DNA from 4 places in the Paenibacillus campi genome. Region 4 is predicted to be linked to each of the others. Evidence: riboswitches for the same ligand, from Rfam matches in the RefSeq annotation. Region 4 holds a riboswitch; each other region holds the start of a gene.
The links. A riboswitch is a leader RNA that binds a small molecule or an ion and turns the genes downstream of it on or off. The one in region 4 is predicted to bind cyclic di-AMP.
Positions count from the first base shown of each region.

Region 1: linked by a shared signal. The riboswitch ahead of U1I11_RS21385 (C40 family peptidase) and the one ahead of U1I11_RS15270 (MDR/zinc-dependent alcohol dehydrogenase-like family protein) in region 4 are both predicted to bind cyclic di-AMP.
Region 2: linked by a shared signal. The riboswitch ahead of U1I11_RS21045 (ubiquitin-like domain-containing protein) and the one ahead of U1I11_RS15270 (MDR/zinc-dependent alcohol dehydrogenase-like family protein) in region 4 are both predicted to bind cyclic di-AMP.
Region 3: linked by a shared signal. The riboswitch ahead of kdpF (K(+)-transporting ATPase subunit F) and the one ahead of U1I11_RS15270 (MDR/zinc-dependent alcohol dehydrogenase-like family protein) in region 4 are both predicted to bind cyclic di-AMP.

Region 1 is NZ_JAXSQZ010000017.1:8,620-13,774, forward strand. Features, by position in the region: gene U1I11_RS21375 (ATPase domain-containing protein) at 1-1,300, opposite strand, end outside; gene U1I11_RS21380 (YwhD family protein) at 1,956-2,468, opposite strand; cyclic di-AMP (ydaO/yuaA leader) riboswitch at 3,208-3,346, shown strand; gene U1I11_RS21385 (C40 family peptidase) at 3,356-3,829, shown strand; gene U1I11_RS21390 (GNAT family N-acetyltransferase) at 4,129-4,635, shown strand; gene U1I11_RS21395 (hypothetical protein) at 5,087-5,155, opposite strand, start outside.
Region 2 is NZ_JAXSQZ010000015.1:14,742-19,896, reverse strand. Features, by position in the region: gene veg (biofilm formation stimulator Veg) at 1-248, opposite strand, end outside; gene rsmA (16S rRNA (adenine(1518)-N(6)/adenine(1519)-N(6))-dimethyltransferase RsmA) at 379-1,263, opposite strand; gene rnmV (ribonuclease M5) at 1,256-1,813, opposite strand; gene U1I11_RS21045 (ubiquitin-like domain-containing protein) at 2,030-3,175, opposite strand; cyclic di-AMP (ydaO/yuaA leader) riboswitch at 3,490-3,725, opposite strand; gene U1I11_RS21040 (TatD family hydrolase) at 3,921-4,688, opposite strand; gene U1I11_RS21035 (HD domain-containing protein) at 4,761-5,155, opposite strand, start outside.
Region 3 is NZ_JAXSQZ010000003.1:150,484-155,638, forward strand. Features, by position in the region: gene U1I11_RS09515 (SMI1/KNR4 family protein) at 1-1,248, shown strand, start outside; cyclic di-AMP (ydaO/yuaA leader) riboswitch at 1,769-1,966, shown strand; cyclic di-AMP (ydaO/yuaA leader) riboswitch at 2,102-2,298, shown strand; gene kdpF (K(+)-transporting ATPase subunit F) at 2,621-2,701, shown strand; gene kdpA (potassium-transporting ATPase subunit KdpA) at 2,726-4,390, shown strand; gene kdpB (potassium-transporting ATPase subunit KdpB) at 4,478-5,155, shown strand, end outside.
Region 4 is NZ_JAXSQZ010000006.1:132,388-137,542, reverse strand. Features, by position in the region: gene U1I11_RS15285 (hypothetical protein) at 1-54, shown strand, start outside; gene U1I11_RS15280 (universal stress protein) at 183-839, opposite strand; gene U1I11_RS15275 (hypothetical protein) at 1,380-1,877, opposite strand; cyclic di-AMP (ydaO/yuaA leader) riboswitch at 2,266-2,446, shown strand; gene U1I11_RS15270 (MDR/zinc-dependent alcohol dehydrogenase-like family protein) at 2,569-2,982, shown strand; gene U1I11_RS15265 (oxidoreductase) at 3,249-3,920, shown strand; gene U1I11_RS15260 (hypothetical protein) at 4,201-4,935, shown strand; gene U1I11_RS15255 (GNAT family N-acetyltransferase) at 5,093-5,155, shown strand, end outside.

The DNA of each region.
Region 1 (5,155 bases), on a different contig from region 4:
TGCATGTACGCTCCAGAAAAGAAGCTGTCTCTGAGCCAATTTCCGCAAAATTGCAATGCACTACAATCGTAATGCCCATCGCACGCCACATCGACATCTCCTCGGCAAAATAACGCAGCAGGAAGTCGCGACCACGCTCGGAAATGATCGTATTCAGATCATAATAAACAAACCAGCGCTTATCACATGTTTCCTCACATTCAAAAATCGGACCCATCTTGTCATTTAACACCTGTGCGTAATCATCATTCGCCACCTTATCTACGCGAATCATCGCTTTTTCGAGATCAGAATCGACCGCTCTGCGATAGTGCTCAATAAAAAAGGCTTTGCCCTGCCGTGCTGCTTCCCGCAATGAGACGCCAAACAGTTCAATCGTATCGGCAAATGTATCCAGCGGTGTATTGCCGGACATCATCATTACCGTACAATCATCATCCCGAATCCGCTGCGCATAAATCGATGACATCAAATAACGATAATTCGCCTTGCTGTTCGTATCGATCATAAATACGCTACCGCGCGGAATACCGCCTGACAGCATCTCATCCAGCGTCGAAATGCCGGTCGATAACACTTCCGTTTCCCGTGTCAGTGTCTTATCCTCCGCCATCGACAGCGATGGCACAATGTATACACCCTCATTTAGAAACTTGTACGTATGCTCGCCTTCCATAATGCGTGTACCGCGCATTTTCAACACTTCGATCGTACGCTTGCGGTACTTTTCCATCAACGGTTTTAGTGACAAACGCACGATACCGTCGCATATATAATTTTCAAACGGAATATTCATTTCGGACAGCTCTGCATATTCACGGATAAAAAAGGACGTCAGATTGTGCTTGCGCATAATGTTGCGAATCGTATACACATTGTTGCGCGCATGCTCCTGCGTGCTAACCATGCGGAATAAGCTAATGCTATCGATCACGACACGCTTACAGCCGATCTCGTTCACAACCGCTTCAAAAATACCGTTAGGCAACAGCATCTGATCCAGTAAAATATCCGGCTCCATACAAATAACGCGCAGCCGATTCTCACGCTCCAGCTGACGCAAATCCCATCCAAATCCGCTCATATCTTCGTAAATCTGTTCCGGCAATTCCTCAAAGGTGATGTAAATTCCCGGTTCATTGAAGCTAACTGCACCTTCTACCAGAAATTGCATCCCAATCGTCGTCTTTCCGGTTCCAGGTTCGCCCTCCAGAATCACTACAGCTCCCGCCGGGATACCACCATGCAAAATCTCGTCTAGTCCGGGGATACCTGTATGAACAGCATTTGCCTTGTGCATATATTGCTCCCTCCATCTGTAGAATAATTTTAGTCATGCAAGGCGTTAGCTTTTCCTACGAAGATGACTGTACAGCAATTATAACAATGGATCACAGATTCACCAAAGCTATTTTCCAATTTCACAGCGGGATCAAAGGTTTTAATCATTTATACCCGATTTTTTTAGAATATGATAATATTTTTTACCTAAAAAGTTAATATTTTGAATATCTACCATAATAAACAGAATAAAAAGAGTGACTACGTAGTGTATAAGTATGCAGCGATACTGGAAATCGAATTGGAAAAAGTTTATTGCCGCTTCGCCGGCTTGTGTCACCCCTATGCATATTTACGGATCGCTTGATTATAACGATGAATAGTTCAGCAAATTTACCGATACAAATAGCCGACTGCTAACTTCAGCAATGAATGGCAGAAGCTACAGTCGGCATATGAGGCGTTTATTAACAAAGGAAAAACGGATACGATACCATTACGCACGGAGAGTGACAACGCTGCAAAAGCGGAGTTCGCTCGCTTGATCATTTCAATCAACATTCTCGCACAGAGAGTGACCCGCTCGCCCTAGTAGATTGATTAGTACTCGTCCCATTTCAATCCACACTCTCGCACGGTATATGATCGTCACGTACGCCGTTTCATCAACCGCTTTAACCTTCCAGCGCCTGCTTCATCTCATCGGGAGAACGATTCCACCATTGTTCATTATGGCTCACAAGCAATGTTTTCAGTGCTGCTTTATGTTCAGGACCAAGCTCACTCAACATGATGCGACGCTTGATCGCATAATCAAGCTTATTGACATGATCGGCAAGAATTTTCCAGCCTTTACGATTTTCTTCATCAATCCACATCTCGCATGCGGTTGCACCGGCATAGCTTCCGCCTTCTGGCTGCTTATCGACCGCCACCCAGACGAGCCATACTTGGCGACCGCCTTCCAGCTCGTCGCGATTCGTCGTAAATTTGATCCCGCGCTCCACTTTACTTTTGGCGTGCATAGCACCGATATCGATGCGCGCTTCCCCTTGATCAATAATAATAGGAGACACATTGTTCAAATTAATCGCCCCTGCACCAAATCCTTTATGTTTGCTACTTTTGGTGCTGCTGCTAATAATATTGAGTGACATCGATTTTTTGGCAGGTTGATTTTGATCCATATTTTGATCCATATTAAAAAATACTCCTTTTCTGTTCATAATTTATAATAGCTGCCGATATAAAAAAGGTGCAGCGGTTGCTATGCTCCACATGACTTCACTGATCATTGCTTTATTTTATAACGATGGATAAACATAGGCTGTTATAACAGAGCGTAAACGTATCTCCCTGTATAATAGAACATCGATCATAAAATAACCTGATCAGCAGTCGAGGCACACTAGCTGCATAAACGATGATCATAACCTATTCACGATTATGTTGCAGACTACTCATGCACGGTAAGCTTCAGTTTTAATTGTAACATTATTGTAGCGGATTGGACGCGAAAAACCAACGGAATCCCCTGTTGTCACTTCACTAAGCATAATAACCGTCCTTCGATTCACTGTAAAAACGCTACAAAAGATGACAAGTCTACAGTGCGATTTAAGCATCGCTATAGGTCTAAAATCATAACTGCAATCGAAAAAGCAGGAGTTTCTACTCAGAAATTAATTTTTTTTAATGCTTATTATCCCTTTAGTGGCGCGGTTTTCACAAAGTTTCTCATAAATGCGACAAAATTTTTCACAGAAAACTGTGCCATAGACATTGCCAAAGTAAAAAAGCTTTGTTAGAATAAACCCAGCGAGTTTTTAGTAACAACTTTGTAAACTTTAACGAATCGCTTGTAACTATTGTCAGTAAAGCCGAAAATTGTTGTAAAAGTTGGATATCGTCGTACGGTGCATTAATCTAAGTGTAAAGCCAAATTTCGTGGCACCGGAAAGCGGGGGAACCGTTTTGGGTGAATTGATCTTGCAAGAGAGGGATCATAGGGGAAACCTTCTACCGAATCCTTAAGCTAACCTCGTAGGCATTGGAAGGGGACAAACGATTTAACATGAAAAAGAAACTAACCGCCGCACTCATGGGATTCGCAATTGCATTTACTGTTATGGGGAACAGCAGTGCACATGCAGATTCCAGAATGGACCAGATCATTGAACCAGCAATGGGAACACCGTACCGCATCGGGGGAACATCGTTCAACGGTTTCGATTGCTCAGGCTTCACTCAGTATGTATTCAGTAAAATGAACATCGATCTGCCACGTCAATCCACGTCGCAATATCAGGTTGGCGATCCAGTAAGCAAAAGCGATCTGCAAGCCGGTGACCTCGTATTTTTCAATACGACTGGAGCAGGAGTTTCACATGTAGGCGTTATGGTCAACAGCACTCAATTCGCACACGCTTCTACATCGAGAGGTGTACGAATTGATAATCTTAGCATGGATTATTATGCTGAGCGTTTCGTCGGTGCTAAACGTGTAATGAGCAACTATTCGTACAACACGTTTGCAACTGATAATTAATCCCACTGTTATGCAACTTTGACAACAATGAATCGACTATCGATACGAACCGCGAAGGATTCCCGCCAGAATCTTTTGCGGTTTTTTTATTGCTGTGGCGTCTATACTTTATAAACGAAGTGTATGCCGTTTAAGTTACACTTTATACAAAAAAAGTTAAAATAAAAATAAATAAACTGTGCAATTATGTCTACTTGTTATTACCCGCTCATAAATTATGGTAAACACGTTTTCCATAATTTATTTGATAATTTTAGTTTATATTCTTATATTCATTCGCATTTGAAAGGAGCTTGTCGATGCAACCTGCATGCGTACTGCCTTTTTCCGTCGTACCGATGAGTACAGAGCATGCCGCACTTATTTGTAAATGGCATTATGAGCCACCTTACAATATTTATGGCTGGTTGCCGTGGGAACAAATGCAGCAACTGGAAATTGAATTCGGTGATCCACAGCTACGTGAGCAGCAATATGTTGTCATACTCGATCGTACTGGTGAGCTGTGCGGATTTGCGCAGTTTTTTCCGTTAGAAGGAACGATTCGGCTCGGTATTGGCATGCGCCCTGATCTGTGTGGGCATGGATATGGGGAACCATTTATGCGTGCCATCACCGCAGCGGCAATTTCGCGCAATCCGGAAGCAGAGATCGATCTGGAAGTGCTCACCTGGAATCAGCGCGCTATCCGTACGTACGAGAAAGCAGGCTTTCATATTACCGATACGTACAGTCGGCGTACACCAGATGGGATGAAGCCTTTTTATTGTATGGTCTATGACGAAACAAACGAACATACATCATAATTGACATATAGCTCTGTAACGGTTAACACATTGCTTGTCATCGATCAAAGATCAGACAGGATGAGCAACATATACTATCTATAAGTGCACAAGTCTATAAGTGCACAAACGATTGTATGCCAACTGTACAGTCGCTGTATTTGACCCTATTGATAGATGTAGTTTGGTTTATATTTAGCGGTATGTAATTAGAAAGCATAACGTACATCTCTAGCAACAGGAAAGTTTGAACTGGTTTGAACAGATTTCGCAATAAGCCGCTAAGGAGAATCCTATACGTACAACTCAATGCACACAGCCTACCCGTCCATACGCCAATCGATGCGGATATTCACCAGGCGACTGTGCACATCACCTCAATCCGATAAAGCTTGCCCAGGCAAGAGCGGCTGAATGCGCTCTCATACCTGAGCAGGCTTTATGTATGCAAGCGGCAATATCGCCGTTCGATTCAGATGAGCGATACAAATGTCATTTCGGTCTCACCGATCAAAATATCAATCCGATGCGTATCGGCAGC
Region 2 (5,155 bases), on a different contig from region 4:
TGGGAATCATCTTCGCAAACTGTAATTTCAACCGAATCGGTTAACACGTCTGCGTAGCTGTAAGACACTCGTTCAAAAGTTTGATGTTCATCATCAAGCTTTACTGTAAAAACAGAAGGGTAGGTTTCTTCCAAAATTCCGGTACGTTCAATGGTCTTCTTCCGACCACCGTGTGCGCGCAATGTGATTTTGTGCCCTACATAAGCATCAAGATTGCGTTTGATTTCGGTAAGCGCATTGTTAGCCATGCTCACAACCACCTCTTTTCCTACTCCCTATTGTAACAAAAAGGAAAAGAAATGTCAATTAAATATTAAATTATGCTATACAAAATTTATTTTGTCAATGATTTTTTTACGGAGTGCTAATAAACTAGCTTTAGCGAATGCCTGCCGCCACAAATATATCGCTTAAACGTCCATATTCCTCAATGCTAAGCGTCTCGCCACGACGCGAAGGCTCGATGTCTGCTTCCGCTAGCAGCTGCTCCAGTTGCTCGCGATCACCGCCGCCAAAATAGCGTGTTTTCAAGTTGTTGGCAATCGTTTTGCGGCGCTGTACAAAACATGCTTGCATCAGCTCGAAGAAATGCTGTTCGTCCTGTACAAGCACAGGCGGCTGCTCACGCAGCTTCAAACGGATGACCGCCGATTCCACATTAGGCTGCGGAATAAATACCGTCTTCGGCACGATACAGACCAATTCCGGTACACAGTAATATTGCACGGCGATGCTAAGACTGCCATAGTCTTTACCGCCCGGTGCCGCTGCCATCCGCTGCGCCACTTCCTTCTGAATCATCACGACGATATTGTCAAGCGGCAGCTTTTCCTCCAGCAACTTCATCAAAATCGGTGTCGTAACATAATACGGCAAATTCGCAACGACACTCACCTTTTCCACATCGGCAAAATCCTCACGGAACAGCTCTTGCAAATCGACCTTTAGCACATCGCCATGACGAACGCGCACATTGTCATACCCGCCTAGCGAATCTTGCAAAATCGGCAGCAGACGCTGATCGATCTCCACTGCGGTCACATGATGTGCCTGACGCGCCAGACGCTCGGTCAATGCGCCGATACCAGGCCCGATCTCAAGCGCCCCACGCTGCTCGTTCAAATCCGCAGCATCGACAATTTTATTCAAAATATTGCTGTCGATCAAAAAGTTTTGCCCCAGGCTCTTTTTAAACGAAAATCCGTGTTTGTTAATAATTTCCTTCGTCCGTCCAGGCGTAGCGATATCGTGTCTATCAGTCATTAGATTGCTGTTCCTCCGCTTCAAGTTGTGAAAGTGCTGCCGCGAATTCCTCGCGGGTAATGCCAAATATACGCAATCGTTTATGAAATTGTTTACCATTACCGTAACCGATGCCGAGCAGATTGCCCATTTTCATCCGGCGTGCTGCCGCTTGTTTGTGCATGACTAGCCCGGTCATAATCAAATCGTCCCAATCGATCAGCGTCTGTGCCTCCGGCATTTCGGTATGCAAACGCTCCAGCGCTGCGCGTATCGCCTGTGGTGACGCATTTTCTACCCCGATATCGCCTTTAAGCGTCGCTTCGCTTTCCGGTATAAAAGCATGCTTGCAGCCTGGCACCTTTTGCGACACGATTTTGCGTATCCGCTCTCCAGCATGATCGGGATCGGTCAAAATAATAACCCCTCTGCGCTCCTGAGCAAGCCGCACACGACGAATGACCTGCGCGCCGATGGCTGAACCACCGGTTTCAATCGTATCCGCGTCGACTGCACGCTTGATCGCTACAGTATCATCCCGTCCTTCTACAACAATGACCTCTTTAATCACCTGATGATACGCTTCCCTTCCGGATCGGGACACTGGAACGACTATGTTTTTCCATTGTCCGCGATCATGTTCATATTGTTCTCAGTATAACAAAACAACAAACAAAAAGAAGGGGAATGATCCCCTTCTCTGTTGGTTCCATATACGCTCGTGGTTAATAATACTTATATCATATAACAGTTGTGCCAGCACAGGCAACCGATTTACACCGTCAAATTAAGGTTTGACCGGGCCGATCACATAAACCGTATAGCCGGTTTTGCGTCCGAATTCTCTTGCCTGCGTCAGACTATCAATATATACGTCAATCTTTTTGCCATTAATGGCGCTGCCGGTATCTTCCGCACGGCGGTAACCGATGCCTTCGATATAGACCCACCATCCCATCGGGATCACGTCTGTATCGACAGCGATTGTCCGTCCTTCCGTCACGCGTGTGCCGGATGCGGTACGTGTACCAAGACCCGGTTCTTGAGAGGAATAGGCGGTCAGCGTCACATTGTTTAATACTTTGGCATAAGAGAAGTCTTTGTTTGAACGTGAATCCGAGCCAGACGAATCGGATGATTCAGAACGAGACGAGTCAGAGCTAGCCGATTCGCTGACGACTACAGGCTTTGGCTCTTCTTTTTTCGTACCGATCGCTACGATTTTGTCTTTCACTTCAGATACGGTTTTTTTGTTAACCATTTGTTTGGAGACGAATTCTCCGTCTTCAAACACTTTTTCGATATATTGGACGACTTTACCATTTTGACCTTCTTGAACGACTTTGGTTTTGCCTTTCAGCAAATCGCCATCTTTCTTTTCGATCGTTTGGTACGGTGTTTCGACAACTTGTTCGCTCGTAACCGAAGTCGTTCTCGTCACACGAATGTCCATATCCGGTTTAATGGCTGCTTCGATTGGCGGGTCCAGTTTATCTTTGGGACCGAGTTTAATGCCCAGTTGATCGAGTGCACTGCCCACCGTATCGGCTGTTGTGTACACCTGCTTAATGTAACCATCTGCACGAAGATTTACAGCTACCGCATGGTTGATAAATACTTTATCACCATTCTGGATTGCTCCGTTCATCGGCATTGATACTTTATCCTGGGGCGCTACGTTAATGTTCTGTTCCGCCAGCAGATCGGAAAGTTGCAGCTTATGGGTTTCCACCATATGTGCTTTACCATCGATCACGACGTAAATATTTTTGCTTGACTGCGTGTACATAAGCCACAGTGCCATGGCAATGACCACAACGACTGCCAGCGAAGTGAGCAGTACAGAGCGTAGATTTTTTTGCTTCCAACGCAGCGCGTAAGACATGCTGGATGAGCGTGAACCATGGGTTTCTTTGAAAGGAGCAATTCCCACTTCTTCCGTCCTCCTTACATAGTCTCGCCGTCTTGCTGTAAAGAAAGTGTATTATAGACGCGACTATATCAGAATTTTCACAGGCGTGATACGACTGAAGTTTAAATACCGGCGTATGGCGGTATTTTGTTCTGGCTGAAAATGCCTGCGCCATGGTCAGTCCAAGCGGCATACCGATCCCGGATAGTGAAAACCGGGTCTTCTCTTTTTCGATGACTTCCTTTTGCACAAAACAAAAAAGCCTAGGGAAAAGTACAAGAGCAACTCTTCCTTGGCTTCCCGACGATGTGTCTTCCGGAAACTTAGAAAATGAGAGGTTGCCTCTGCATCGCTTACGAGGTTAGCTGTCGGGTTCGGATAATTACTACCTGCATGTAGATGGTACCCTGTGAGACGTCCTTCGCTCATGGCGCAAGTAGCCTCAATTCACCCCAAAGACCCTGTGTCAGGAATCATACAATCTGCCTTCCGGTATTGCCGGTTTAAAGTGAATGAAGACAGCTGTTGGTTCCCCCGTTCTCCTATGTAGGAAACTCAGCGAGACCGAATCATGGAATCTCGTGTATAAACAACAAGATTAAATCACTGATGAAATGATATCTCGAACACAACCTCACTGTAAAGCAGGAGGCAACTCCATTTTTCTTAAAAAGTGGTTAAAAACTTGTAACATTTCAGCATTTTTTCGTTAAAATTCATTCATATATCCGGATAGCTCGTTTTCTCAGTGGTTTTTCTCCCGTTTTCATTGAATGCCAAATAATGCCAACGCATTTTTTGTAGTAATTTCACTAATTTCTTCCAGAGATACTCCTTTTAGCTCGGCAGCTGTCTCAGCGACTAAACGCACATATCCGGATTCATTTCTTTTTCCGCGATAGGGATGTGGAGTCAAATAAGGGGAGTCTGTTTCGAGTAATAAACGATCCATCGGCACCTGTTTGAGCACCTCTTTGGGCTGCTTGGCATTTTTGAACGTAATCGGCCCACCAAACGAAATATGAAAGCCCATATCAAGGCACATTTGCGCCGTTTCCCAGCTGCCGGAAAACGCATGCATAATGCCGCCGACCTCGCTCGCTTTTTCTTCGCGTAAAATCCGCACGATATCTTCATGCGCCTCACGATTGTGAATGACGATCGGCATGTTCAGCTCGCGTGCCAGCCCGATTTGTTCGCGCAGCACACGGTGCTGTATGTCTTTGGGTGATTTATCCCAATGATAATCAAGTCCGATTTCGCCGATTGCGACCACTTTTTCGTGACTGCATAAAGATGCAATCCATTCCAGATCGCCCGGCTGCATCGTGATCGCTTCCACCGGATGCCAGCCTACCGCTGCATAAATAAAATCATACTGTTCTACCAACTGCATCGTCGTCGGAATCGTTTCACGGTCAAATCCGATATTGACCATTCGGGTTACCCCGTTATTGTAAGCACGTTCGATCACTTGCTCGCGATCTTCATCAAAATCTTTGGAATCCAAATGGGTATGTGTATCAAACAACATCGGTTGTACGCTCCTTTATAGTTGGTTTTATAAGTGTATTCCTGCCACTTTTTCATCGCCTTCATACATTTTTTATATTTCAAACTCCATCTGTGCTGGGCCCAGTTTATCCTCAAAAATGTCCGCCACTTCCCGTGACAGTTTATGTTTTACCCTTTCCAACTTCTCCTGTGGAAAATACAAATGATAGCGTCCGCGATGGATACCGCTGATTGAGCGTACGATATCAGACACCTCGGATATTTCCTGCACTTTGTTTTGGCGATCCAGTAGCAAAATCTGCTTTTCCTTTTTCGGATCACCCGGACGGAACACATCATATGGCAAATCGGTCGGAAAATCGATCTCCAGATCGTATTGCGGATGCAAACCGGCTTGCTGAAATTCACGGCGAATCTGGTCGATCGTATCGAGATCGATCAATTCGGTTTCTACATATTTGTATAACCGTCGCTGCATAAAACGCG
Region 3 (5,155 bases), on a different contig from region 4:
GAAGAATACGCCGATCTAGGCGATCATTATTCCATTCCGGCGGATTGGATTCAGGAACAGTACATTAATCGCCACTGGATTCCGTTTTGTCACGATGGCGGTGGTAATCATCTGGGGGTCGATCTGAATCCAGGGCCTAATGGCATCGTCGGGCAAGTTATTAATTTTGGGCGCGATGAAGAAACGAAGTTTGTCATTGCGCGTGATGTAGGTGAATTTATTCGCTTTATGCATCATGTGCTGGAGAGCGGTAATTATACGATTGAGCAAGAGGACGGTATCGTTTATTGGATGTATGGACGTGATGGGCAAGCGCGTTTGTTGCGTGATGCGCAGCAGTATGCATTTGGAGCGGAATGGGCAGCCAATAAGCAGCAATCTGCCGCTGAGCTGGCTGCATGGGCAGCGGCATTGCCACGGGAATGGCAGGAGCGTATTGAGCGTGAGTATAGTTCAGCAGCGCAATTTACAGGGCGGTATCAGCTGTATTTGCCAAATGCAGGATTAAGCGATATTACGCCGCTTGCAGCGTGTACGGAAGTGCGTGAATTAAGTTTGTCCGGCAATGAAATTGTTGATCTGTCTCCGCTGGCAGGTTGCCGGGAGCTGAAGAAATTGTATTTGCTCCACAATCCGGTATGCGATCTGTCACCGCTCGCGCAATTGCCGTATTTGCGTCAGTTAAACATTAGTGACACTAACGTTACGACACTGGAACCACTTGCCAGGCTAACGCGTCTGACCGAGCTGGAGTGCGAGCGTATTCCGGCGCATGATTATCGCCCATTGCTGGCGATTCAGACGCTGGAATGTTTAAGCATTTCCTCCCCTGATTGGGAGCAGGCGGAAGTGCTTGGACAGATGAACAGGCTTAAACATTTGACCGTGATCGATGCAAACGGATGGGATACAGAACAATGGGCAGCGCTTGGCAAGCTGCCGCTGCTTTCGTTAACCGTAACCGGTGTACAATGGGCAAATATGGAGCATTTGCAACATTTTAAACAGTTAAAACAAGTAACACTTGCCAATTTGGAAGTGAACGACATTTCCGGTTTGGCTGCGTTGCCGTCATTGCAAAAGCTTAAGTTGGCAGGAGACAACGGGATCGCCAATCTGGAAACGATCGCTCAATCGTCCACATTGTCCAGCTTTACGGGCGACGCCGCTCAAGTGGAGTTGTTGCAAACTGCGTTTCAACAACCTGTCGCTTTCTCCGTCCAATATGATGGACGTTACTATGCTTAAACGAGTATGCCCGGTTTGGATGTACAAGGACGGGTTTTGCCGCTGGTACAAATTCAATTGGATCATTTGCTTGCCCACTATGGAGCTAAGGTCGTTTCATGCTAAACGTATCTTAAATCTTAACTGCGAATAATGACATATCGGTTTGCAAAACGATATGAAACATACAATGAAAAAGATGAAACGTAATGTAAAATTAAAGATAATAAGCGATATACAGAGTAAAAAGGAGCTTGCGAGAGCTATCCTTTTGCTGTATTTTCAAAAAAGAAAGCTGTGGGAAACCACGGCTTTTTTTGCCTTTTTGATCTGCTTTACACTTCGAAATTACAGGAGTAATATACAGTTCAGGATTTAGAGATTCGCACGTTACACCGCTTTAGTCACGCTGCTGGAAACGTATGACAGCAGGAAAGCACGATGATGCTATGCCAGACTGTAAGGACGAGCGGTACAGCGCACAGAGCGGGGATACGAATCGGCATTTGTCCATATCTAGCAACTGAAAGTTCAACGTTTTTTGTTCGTATGGCTGAGTTTCCGGCATCCGTCGGAAAGCGGGGCAACCAATAAGCAGGACGTTAGCGGTGTGAGAGCTACTGACATCAGGCAGGGGTGAATCCGTCAGTACCAGTAACCTGGGAGCGGTGTTGATGGTAGGACGACTCTCACCGTCCGAATCCGACAGCTAACCTCGTAAGCGAAAGTCGGGAGATGCGTATGAAACTTGTGCCGTCATGACACAGTGCATACACGCTTGGTGTTTTGTTATGAAACGATCCGACATACAAGTATCGAATTCATATTGAAAAATGTACAACGGTTTAGCGTTAAACGATTCAATTTTGCTCTTTGCACATATACGCTTAATTTCCCGGCTGCCAACCTGTTGTTGATCGGTTGCAGTAGTGGGAAAGCGGGGGAACCAATCGTCGGTCTGTGTTTGCATTATGCAGCCAGCTGACACGGGGTGAATTCCGGCGATGCCGGAACGGGCAATCTTCCAGCCCGAACCCGACAGCTAACCTCGTCAGCGCTTAGGAAGAACTTATATCCGGCTTATGCCACCTCGTCTGCGCATCATTTGCGACAGTCCAGTTACGCATGGAAGAAGCCCGGTGAAAAGTTCGATTTTTACCGAGGCTTCTTTTTTTGCGCCTAATTTCGGGAATCTGACCGATTGCGGCGATGTAAGTAGCGCTCAAGTAGCATTCAACCAGCGCTTCTGTTCAAGATTACGCATGTTTATGTTGAAGGGGAAATGAATCATGATGGATATAGTGATGATATTGTTGATTGTACTCATGGCATTCGCGCTTGGTGGGCTGGGCAACTGGTCATCCAGTGTGATCGGGGAGCGAGGGAAAGAACAATGATCTGGCTATTATGGCTTATAATTGCAAGTTTGCTAATCTATCTGTGTTACGCCCTGATCTATCCGGAAAAATTTTAAACAGGCAGGAGAGAGTGAGTGAGTATGTGGTCATATATCGGAGTTGCTGTAACATTACTAATCGCGCTGTTGTTGGCGCGTCCAATGGGAGCTTATATCGCCCGTGCAATGGATGATAAACCAGGTAAGCTGGATCGCTCGTTTGGTCCGCTGGAAAAGTTGATTTACAAGCTGGGTGGTATTCGACAGCATAATCAGACGTGGAAGCAATATGTCGTCGCACTGCTCGTCAGCAATACGGTGATGGCATTGATCGTGTATGCGATCTTCCGTTTGCAAGATAAATTGCCGCTTAATCCAGCGCATATTGCGGCGATGAGTCCGGAGCTGGCGTTTAATACGGCAATCAGCTTTTTGACCAATACTAATTTGCAGCATTATAGCGGGGAAAGCGGGTTATCATTATTTGCACAAATGTCTGCGATTGTGTTTATGATGTTTGTGTCACCGGCAACCGGGATTGCAGCAGCGATGGCGTTTATGCGTGGCTTGGCTGGCAAGCCGATGGGGAACTTTTTCGTCGATGTAGTACGTGCGATTACACGTATTTTGTTGCCGTTATGTGTAGTGGCAGCTTTGATCTTTATTAGTCAAGGTGTGCCGCAGACGCTGCAATCGTCGGTAACGGCAACGACGCTGCAAGGCACACCGCAACAGATCGATATGGGACCGGTCGGCAGCTTTGTGGCGATTAAGGAACTGGGCAATAATGGCGGTGGGTTTTTCGGAGCTAACTCGGCGCATCCGTTTGAAAATCCGGACGGAATTAGCAATATGCTGCAAATTATCTTAATGTTGCTCGTGCCAATCTCGCTGCCATTTACGTATGGACGAATCGTTGGCAATCCGAAGCAAGGACGGGTGCTGTTTGTATCGATGGCGATTATGTTTCTCATGATGCTTAGCTCGTCGCTGTATGCCGAGCATCAGGGAAATCCGCTCATTAATCAACTAGGTTTGCAGCATAGTGCAGGTTCGATGGAAGGCAAAGAGGTGCGATTCGGCGTTGTACAGTCTTCATTGTATTCGGTCGTGACGACCGCCTCGGAGACAGGTGCTGTTAATACGATGCATGATACGTTAACGCCGATTGGCGGCATGATTACGCTGGGCAATATGATGCTCAATACAGTATTTGGCGGTGCAGGTGTCGGGATGATGAATGTGTTGATGTATGCGCTGATCTCGGTTTTCCTGTCTGGGCTAATGGTAGGGCGTACCCCTGAATTTCTCGGTCGTAAAGTGGAAGGGAAAGAGATGAAACTGATTGCGGTCACATTGCTCGTCCAGCCGCTATTGGTGCTCGTTCCAACGACGATGGCGCTGACTTGGTTTCCAGATACGATCAGCAATGCTGGCTTTCACGGATTGACACAGGTATTATATGAATTTACATCTGCTGCTGCTAACAATGGATCGACGTTCGCGGGAATTCATGATACGACTTCATTTTACAATATTTCAACTGGGATTGTGATGATGATTGCCCGTTTCTTCTCGATGGTTACACTGCTGGCAGTTGCGGGGTCTATGTTGGCGAAAACACCGGTACCGGAAAGCAGTGGTACATTGCGTACTGATCAGGCGCTGTTTGGCAGTGTGTTTATCGTCGTCGTCGTTGTCGTCGGTGCACTCACCTTTTTCCCAGCGCTTGTATTAGGGCCGATTGCCGAGCAGCTGACACTGTGAGCATAGGCGATAGTATAGTGGACATAACGATGTAGTCTATTCGTTTAACGATATCGATTTGAGCATAATTAGGTGGAGGAATCGGCAATGAAAAATCAAGCTTCCGTGTTAAACCGGGATTTGATCACAAAGGCATTACAGCAATCTTTTATAAAATTAAATCCGCTCGTTATGATGAAAAATCCGGTTATGTTTGTAGTCGAAGTCGGTTTGTTTATTAGCTTGCTGCTGATTGTTATACCGGGCGCATTTGGCGATTCGGTGTCGAGAGGTTTTAATATTGCGGTTGCACTCATTTTGCTGCTGACGATATTGTTTGCCAACTTTGCCGAAGCATTGGCAGAAGGACGTGGTAAAGCGCAGGCAGATTCATTAAAAAAGACCAAACAGGAAATTACCGCCCGCAAACTGGAAGGCGAACGGATCGTTGACGTTCCATCCACTTCACTGCGCAAAGGTGATTTGGTGGTAGTGCGTCAAGGTGAGATGATTCCAGGTGATGGCGAAGTGGTCAAAGGGCTTGCTTCAGTCGATGAATCAGCAATTACCGGTGAATCCGCGCCGGTTATTAAAGAAGCGGGCGGAGACTTCAGCTCGGTTACAGGCGGTACGATGGTCATTAGTGACGAAATTACGGTGCGCATTACGAGCGATCCGGGCGAATCGTTTATGGATCGTATGATCAGCCTCGTTGAAGGCGCTGAACGGCAAAAAACGCCAAACGAAATCGCGCTCAATACGGTGCTGATTAGCCTGACGATTATT
Region 4 (5,155 bases):
CGGCACATAGTACATCATAGCTTTGACAACAGTACAAGCCGCCCGGTGTTTTAACCGGGCGGCTTTATTATACGCAGCCACCGCACCGCAGCCACCGCACCGCAGCCACCGCACCGCAGCCACCGCACCGCAGCCACCGCACCGCAGCCACCGCACCGCAGCCACCGCACCGCAGCCACCGCCTAATTGCTCGCTTCCAGCATCCGCTCCAATGGCTCTGTATCGATTAATATGCCTTTGCGCACTTTCAAATATTGATATTCCCCATCGATATGCAGCTTAAGCAATCCATTTTCAAAGTCGGTATGCATTTCTTTGAAAAAGACGCCTTCCGCTACGACAGGTTGATCGGTTTCATAACGAATCTGGTAGCCTTTTGGCGTACGGATTACATCTACTTCGACCCCATCCTCATGCGTTTCTTCCAAATTCGCCTTCATCCGCTGTACGGCGACGATATGCAGGTCGATCGCGCCCAGATGTTCCAACAGATCGTTCACGAGCGAGCCGCGTGTAATTTCTTCCCAGAACGAACGCACCGATTGTCCGATAATCAATTGGGTTACCCCATGCTGGTGCGCTACGTCTGCGATCGCTTCTGCCAGCTCACGATCCTCATTGAGCTTTACGAGAAAGGTGCCGCCCGCTTCTTCGGTCAATTTTTTCCATGAATTATAATATTGCTGCATATTCATATCCAGTTCACTTACCGGCTCGCTAAGTACGCTAAGTACAATTAGCGGGGCATGCAATAGCTCTGCCAGGCGAATGCCACGCCGGATTAGCCGCTCCCCGTTTACACTGTAATGAACACCAACCATAATTTTCTCTCCGCTCATTGCGATAACAACGCTCCTTTAATCCGTAATAGAGTGTTCTTCAGCATAGCTGCGCGGTCGTTTCTCTTTGACTTTGACAAAATCGTAAAGTTTACCGCTGTATAGCCATTCGTGTGCAACTATAGAGGCACCGGGCAGACCTTATCCAGCTATGCCGCCACATTCGCCCCAACTGACTGCCGATGCTGACTGGCTACATGCGCTAATACATAGATAGCGGCTGTGCTGAGGTGACGAACACATTGACCGTAATGAATGTGCAAGGTATAGCCATTTGGCGTCGATTACGATCTTCTAGCTTGACTGTGGTACATTTAAATTTTGGCTCTGTATTCACATTGCTATCGTGCAGAACGTGAAACAGATTTAAAGGTAAGCTTCATCTCGGTCAATGCACTAGGGCGTGGCTACACTAACACGCCATGCTTGCGTACACGCCCTAGCTCGTCATGCAAATGCAAACCGGATATCGAGCGATCTACTTACGCATTCTCCTGTTGCCCTGCCGCTCACCCTTTATAGACACTTAACCAGCATAACTCAAAAAGAATAATAAGATTGGCAATAATAACTAAGAAATTCCCGCTCCGTAGGCGGTACTGTCATTCCTGCCATATGATGAATATGCCGCCGTATCGACTCGCTGCTCGGTGTATCCGAGCTTTCGCTCAGCGCCTTTTGCCACGACGCCAGTGCCTCTGCTGCTAGATGAGTACGTGTAAAGCCCCATTGCTGTTCATACTGGTGTATCATTGCGAACGCTTCTGCCGCTTGCCGTCGTTTCAAATGTCGGAATACTTGTCCCCACTTGATCAGATCAAGCTGTGCTGCTCCATCGGAAAACTCAAACTCTGCCCACCCGAACGCACCGCTGCCTGCGATACGCAGCAAGCCGCAATGCAGCGGACGATACGCTTCTGGCAAAGCGAGTTTTGTCTGATCATACAAAAACAGCTCCAAACGGTGAATATGCGCCTCAACGATGACGGATTGGGCACGTACAGCAGATGGAATGAGCGGAATGACAGCAGATTGCATACAAGGATGCACTCCTTTACATGTAAGGTTTAGTTGTGAGCCATCATAGGTCATTTTGCAGTGGACGTAAATGGCGGATAACTACGTTAGATTGTCATGTACGTCATTGGCGAGCCATGTAATCGGATTCATTGTATCGATTCACGGTAATTCATAACGAATGCTCCGTTTTACTCAATTTGATATAAAATTAGAGCATTCATCAAAAATATGACGCAAGCGAGCGAAAATGGAAGCAAAACGTTGACTGTACACTGCGTAATCAACAAATAGCTACAAAATGCGAAACTGTGCGTCTTTACTTTGTCAAGGCAGGAGAGTATGATTCGTGTCAAGTTCATAAATTACGGTGTACGACATAAATTGGCGCCGTAACCAGCTTAATGTCCGTGTATGCAGGCAAATCCGTCTGTAGCCGGAGAGCGGGGGAACCAGCGAACAGCTCGTAAGCGGAACTGTTCAGGGGTGAATCGGTACGGTAGCTGTCCAAACGTGCAGTCTACAGTCTGTAGGGAGACTCTTACTTCCGAATCCGTCAGCTAACCTCGTAAGCTGAATATAAGAGAGGCGACAATGATCATGACATCCGGTAAGCACAGCTATGCCTGTGTGTGGAATGTTTGAGAAGCTGGCGAGAAATCTCTTGTGCAGCTTCTTTTTGTTTGCCTTCACCCAATTGGAGGAGAAAGAGATGGAGTTGGAGCAGGAATCGGAGCTACCGAAGGAGTATGTGCTAGTATGTCCAGCGACGCGTGCAGGGGAGCAGTTTATGCAACTGCTTAAGATCAAAGGGATCGACTTTATCGCGCTCGTAAACAGCTATGCAGACAAGGTAAAACTGGAGCGAATGGGTGTGACTCATGTGCTGTTGCTTGATACACAGCGACAGCAAGAATGGACGATTCCACCACTGGCGGTCGGCAAAGTGTATTTGTTTGAACGCAGCTTGCCGCTCTGCTGCCGGTACATTCAGATGTGCCGCACATGGACGAGCGAACCGATCTATGTGATTACCGAAAGCAGCAATTCACGCATGATCTACAGAGGGCTTGGTGCCGATCATATTGTGCATACGAATGGCGGCAGTGTCGCCTTTTTGCTCTGAATAGCATCGCAGCTGTACACCCGAATGACGCGTAGTGTGCGCATTCGGGTGTACAAGTTTACACGATAATTCCGCTACGCATACACATACGTTGCAGCTACACAGCATGACTCCCTTTTCTAAAAGGAAGGGCGTTTCCAATCAATGGAAATGACAACATATTGCTCGCTCCCATACATGTACACGATTAAACCGCTGCGGTCGCTCGGCTGTAACATTATATCCGTACAGCTATACAACCGCTGCGATGGAAAGGAAATAAGCGAATGAGCGAACGAATTGCACTGATCGCAGGCGCTACCGGGCTAGTAGGACGCGCACTAGTCGATGTGCTGCTGCAAAACGAGACGTATGATCGCATCAAAGTGCTCGTGCGCCAAGTCGTACCCGAGTGGCAGCAGCACGAACGCTTGCAGCAGCTTGTTGTCGATTATGATCATCTGGAACGACATGCCGCCAATCTGCAAGCGAACGACGTATACTGTTGCCTCGGCACAACGATCAAACAAGCAGGCAGCCAAGCGCGCATGTATGAAATTGACGTCACCTACCCGCTGCGGTTGGCAGAGCTTGCGCGCCAGCAAGGAGCGACGCATTGGCTCGTCGTAAGTGCGATGGGCGCGGATGCCAGCGCACGCATTTTCTATTCCCGTATAAAAGGTGAACTGGAGCAGCAATTGCGTACGCTCGGCTATCCGTTTCTATCGATCGTTCAGCCCTCATTACTACTCGGTAAACGTGAGCAGTTTCGCGCTGGCGAGCGAGCCGCTGCGGTAGCATCCAGCGTATTGTCGCCGCTGCTGCGCGGCAATCTTGCCAAATACAAGCCGATTCAGGCGGAGACGGTAGCGCGGGCGATGTATCGTCTTGCATTGGAGCTGCAACGAGGGACGAATGTGTATACATCGAGCCAATTGCAGCAGCTCGGTTCGGAGTGAAGGGCGGTAGGATGGAAGGCAGACATAGGCACGAATCGTTATCATATCTTATGAAAAACACATTGGAGTCGTAGCATGAGAACATCGCTGCTCTGCAATAGCAAACGGCTTATTTAACACGGTCAAGCTACTAGCTTATGCTGCCCAACTCACTGTACGTCACATGACAGAGCGGCTACAATAGTAGGATGGACTCGGCTATTTTGCGTAGTGAACGTAATTTGCCGGGCAATTTACATGTGCGGCTACGAGCTGCGATGAAACGGAGAATGAATACAATATGTCACAGATGGATGCCAAGCAGGCTGCTTCATTAATTGAGAAATGGATCGCTTTTTACGATATGGATAATCCGCAGGCATGGGATCGAGACGACTATGCCTTTGTGCAGCAAGCGTGTCGCGATATGCGTGCGGCAGTGCAGACGCTGCGCGGCAAAGGAAATACCGTTGCCGCGCAGCAACGCAAGCTGGCGGATGGGCTGGAGGAATTTATTGAAGATTCATTTATGGATGATCCGCATGAATGGGAGCCGGAAAACCGTGCTTTTGTCAAACAGGCGATGGAGGCGCTACAGTATACGGCAGCTCAGCTACGCAAATCAGCCCCTGTTGCTGGAAAGCCTGTGCCAGGTGGTGCCAAGCCGCATAACCAAGCTGTGCACAGCAAGACGACTGCACGCCCAAATGTTACGCATAACAAAGGTACCAACCATCGTGCTACGAACCAAAGCGCTACTAACAAGAGCAGCACAAACCGCAGCGCCACCTATACAAATGCTACCCATCAAAATGCTACCAGTAACAACAGCACAAACAAGCATAGTACAAGCAAAAACGCTGCAACTAGAAGCACCGCAAGTATAGGCGCACCGCATCGGGCTGCTACAACAGGCAAACCCGCTACAGGCAAAACGAACAACAGCAACACGTACAAGCCTACCACTGGCAAAATCAATGAACAGGCAAACGGACAAGGTAAAAGCGGTCGTAAAGGCAAACCCGGAGGACGTTAAGTTCTCGGCAATAGTGGGATAGTGTTTTGTTATGCCACACCTCTTTTCACTGCATATCGTGCTTGAATAACGCAAACACGATAAGTATAGTGTGTTGCTATGCCCACCTTTTTTGTTGCACCCGTGTTTACATGCACAAACACTATAGGAGGCTGATATGAACAGTAATCCAGATATCGAACAAGCGGCGCTGGAACATGTCGTTCAGATAGAACTTTGT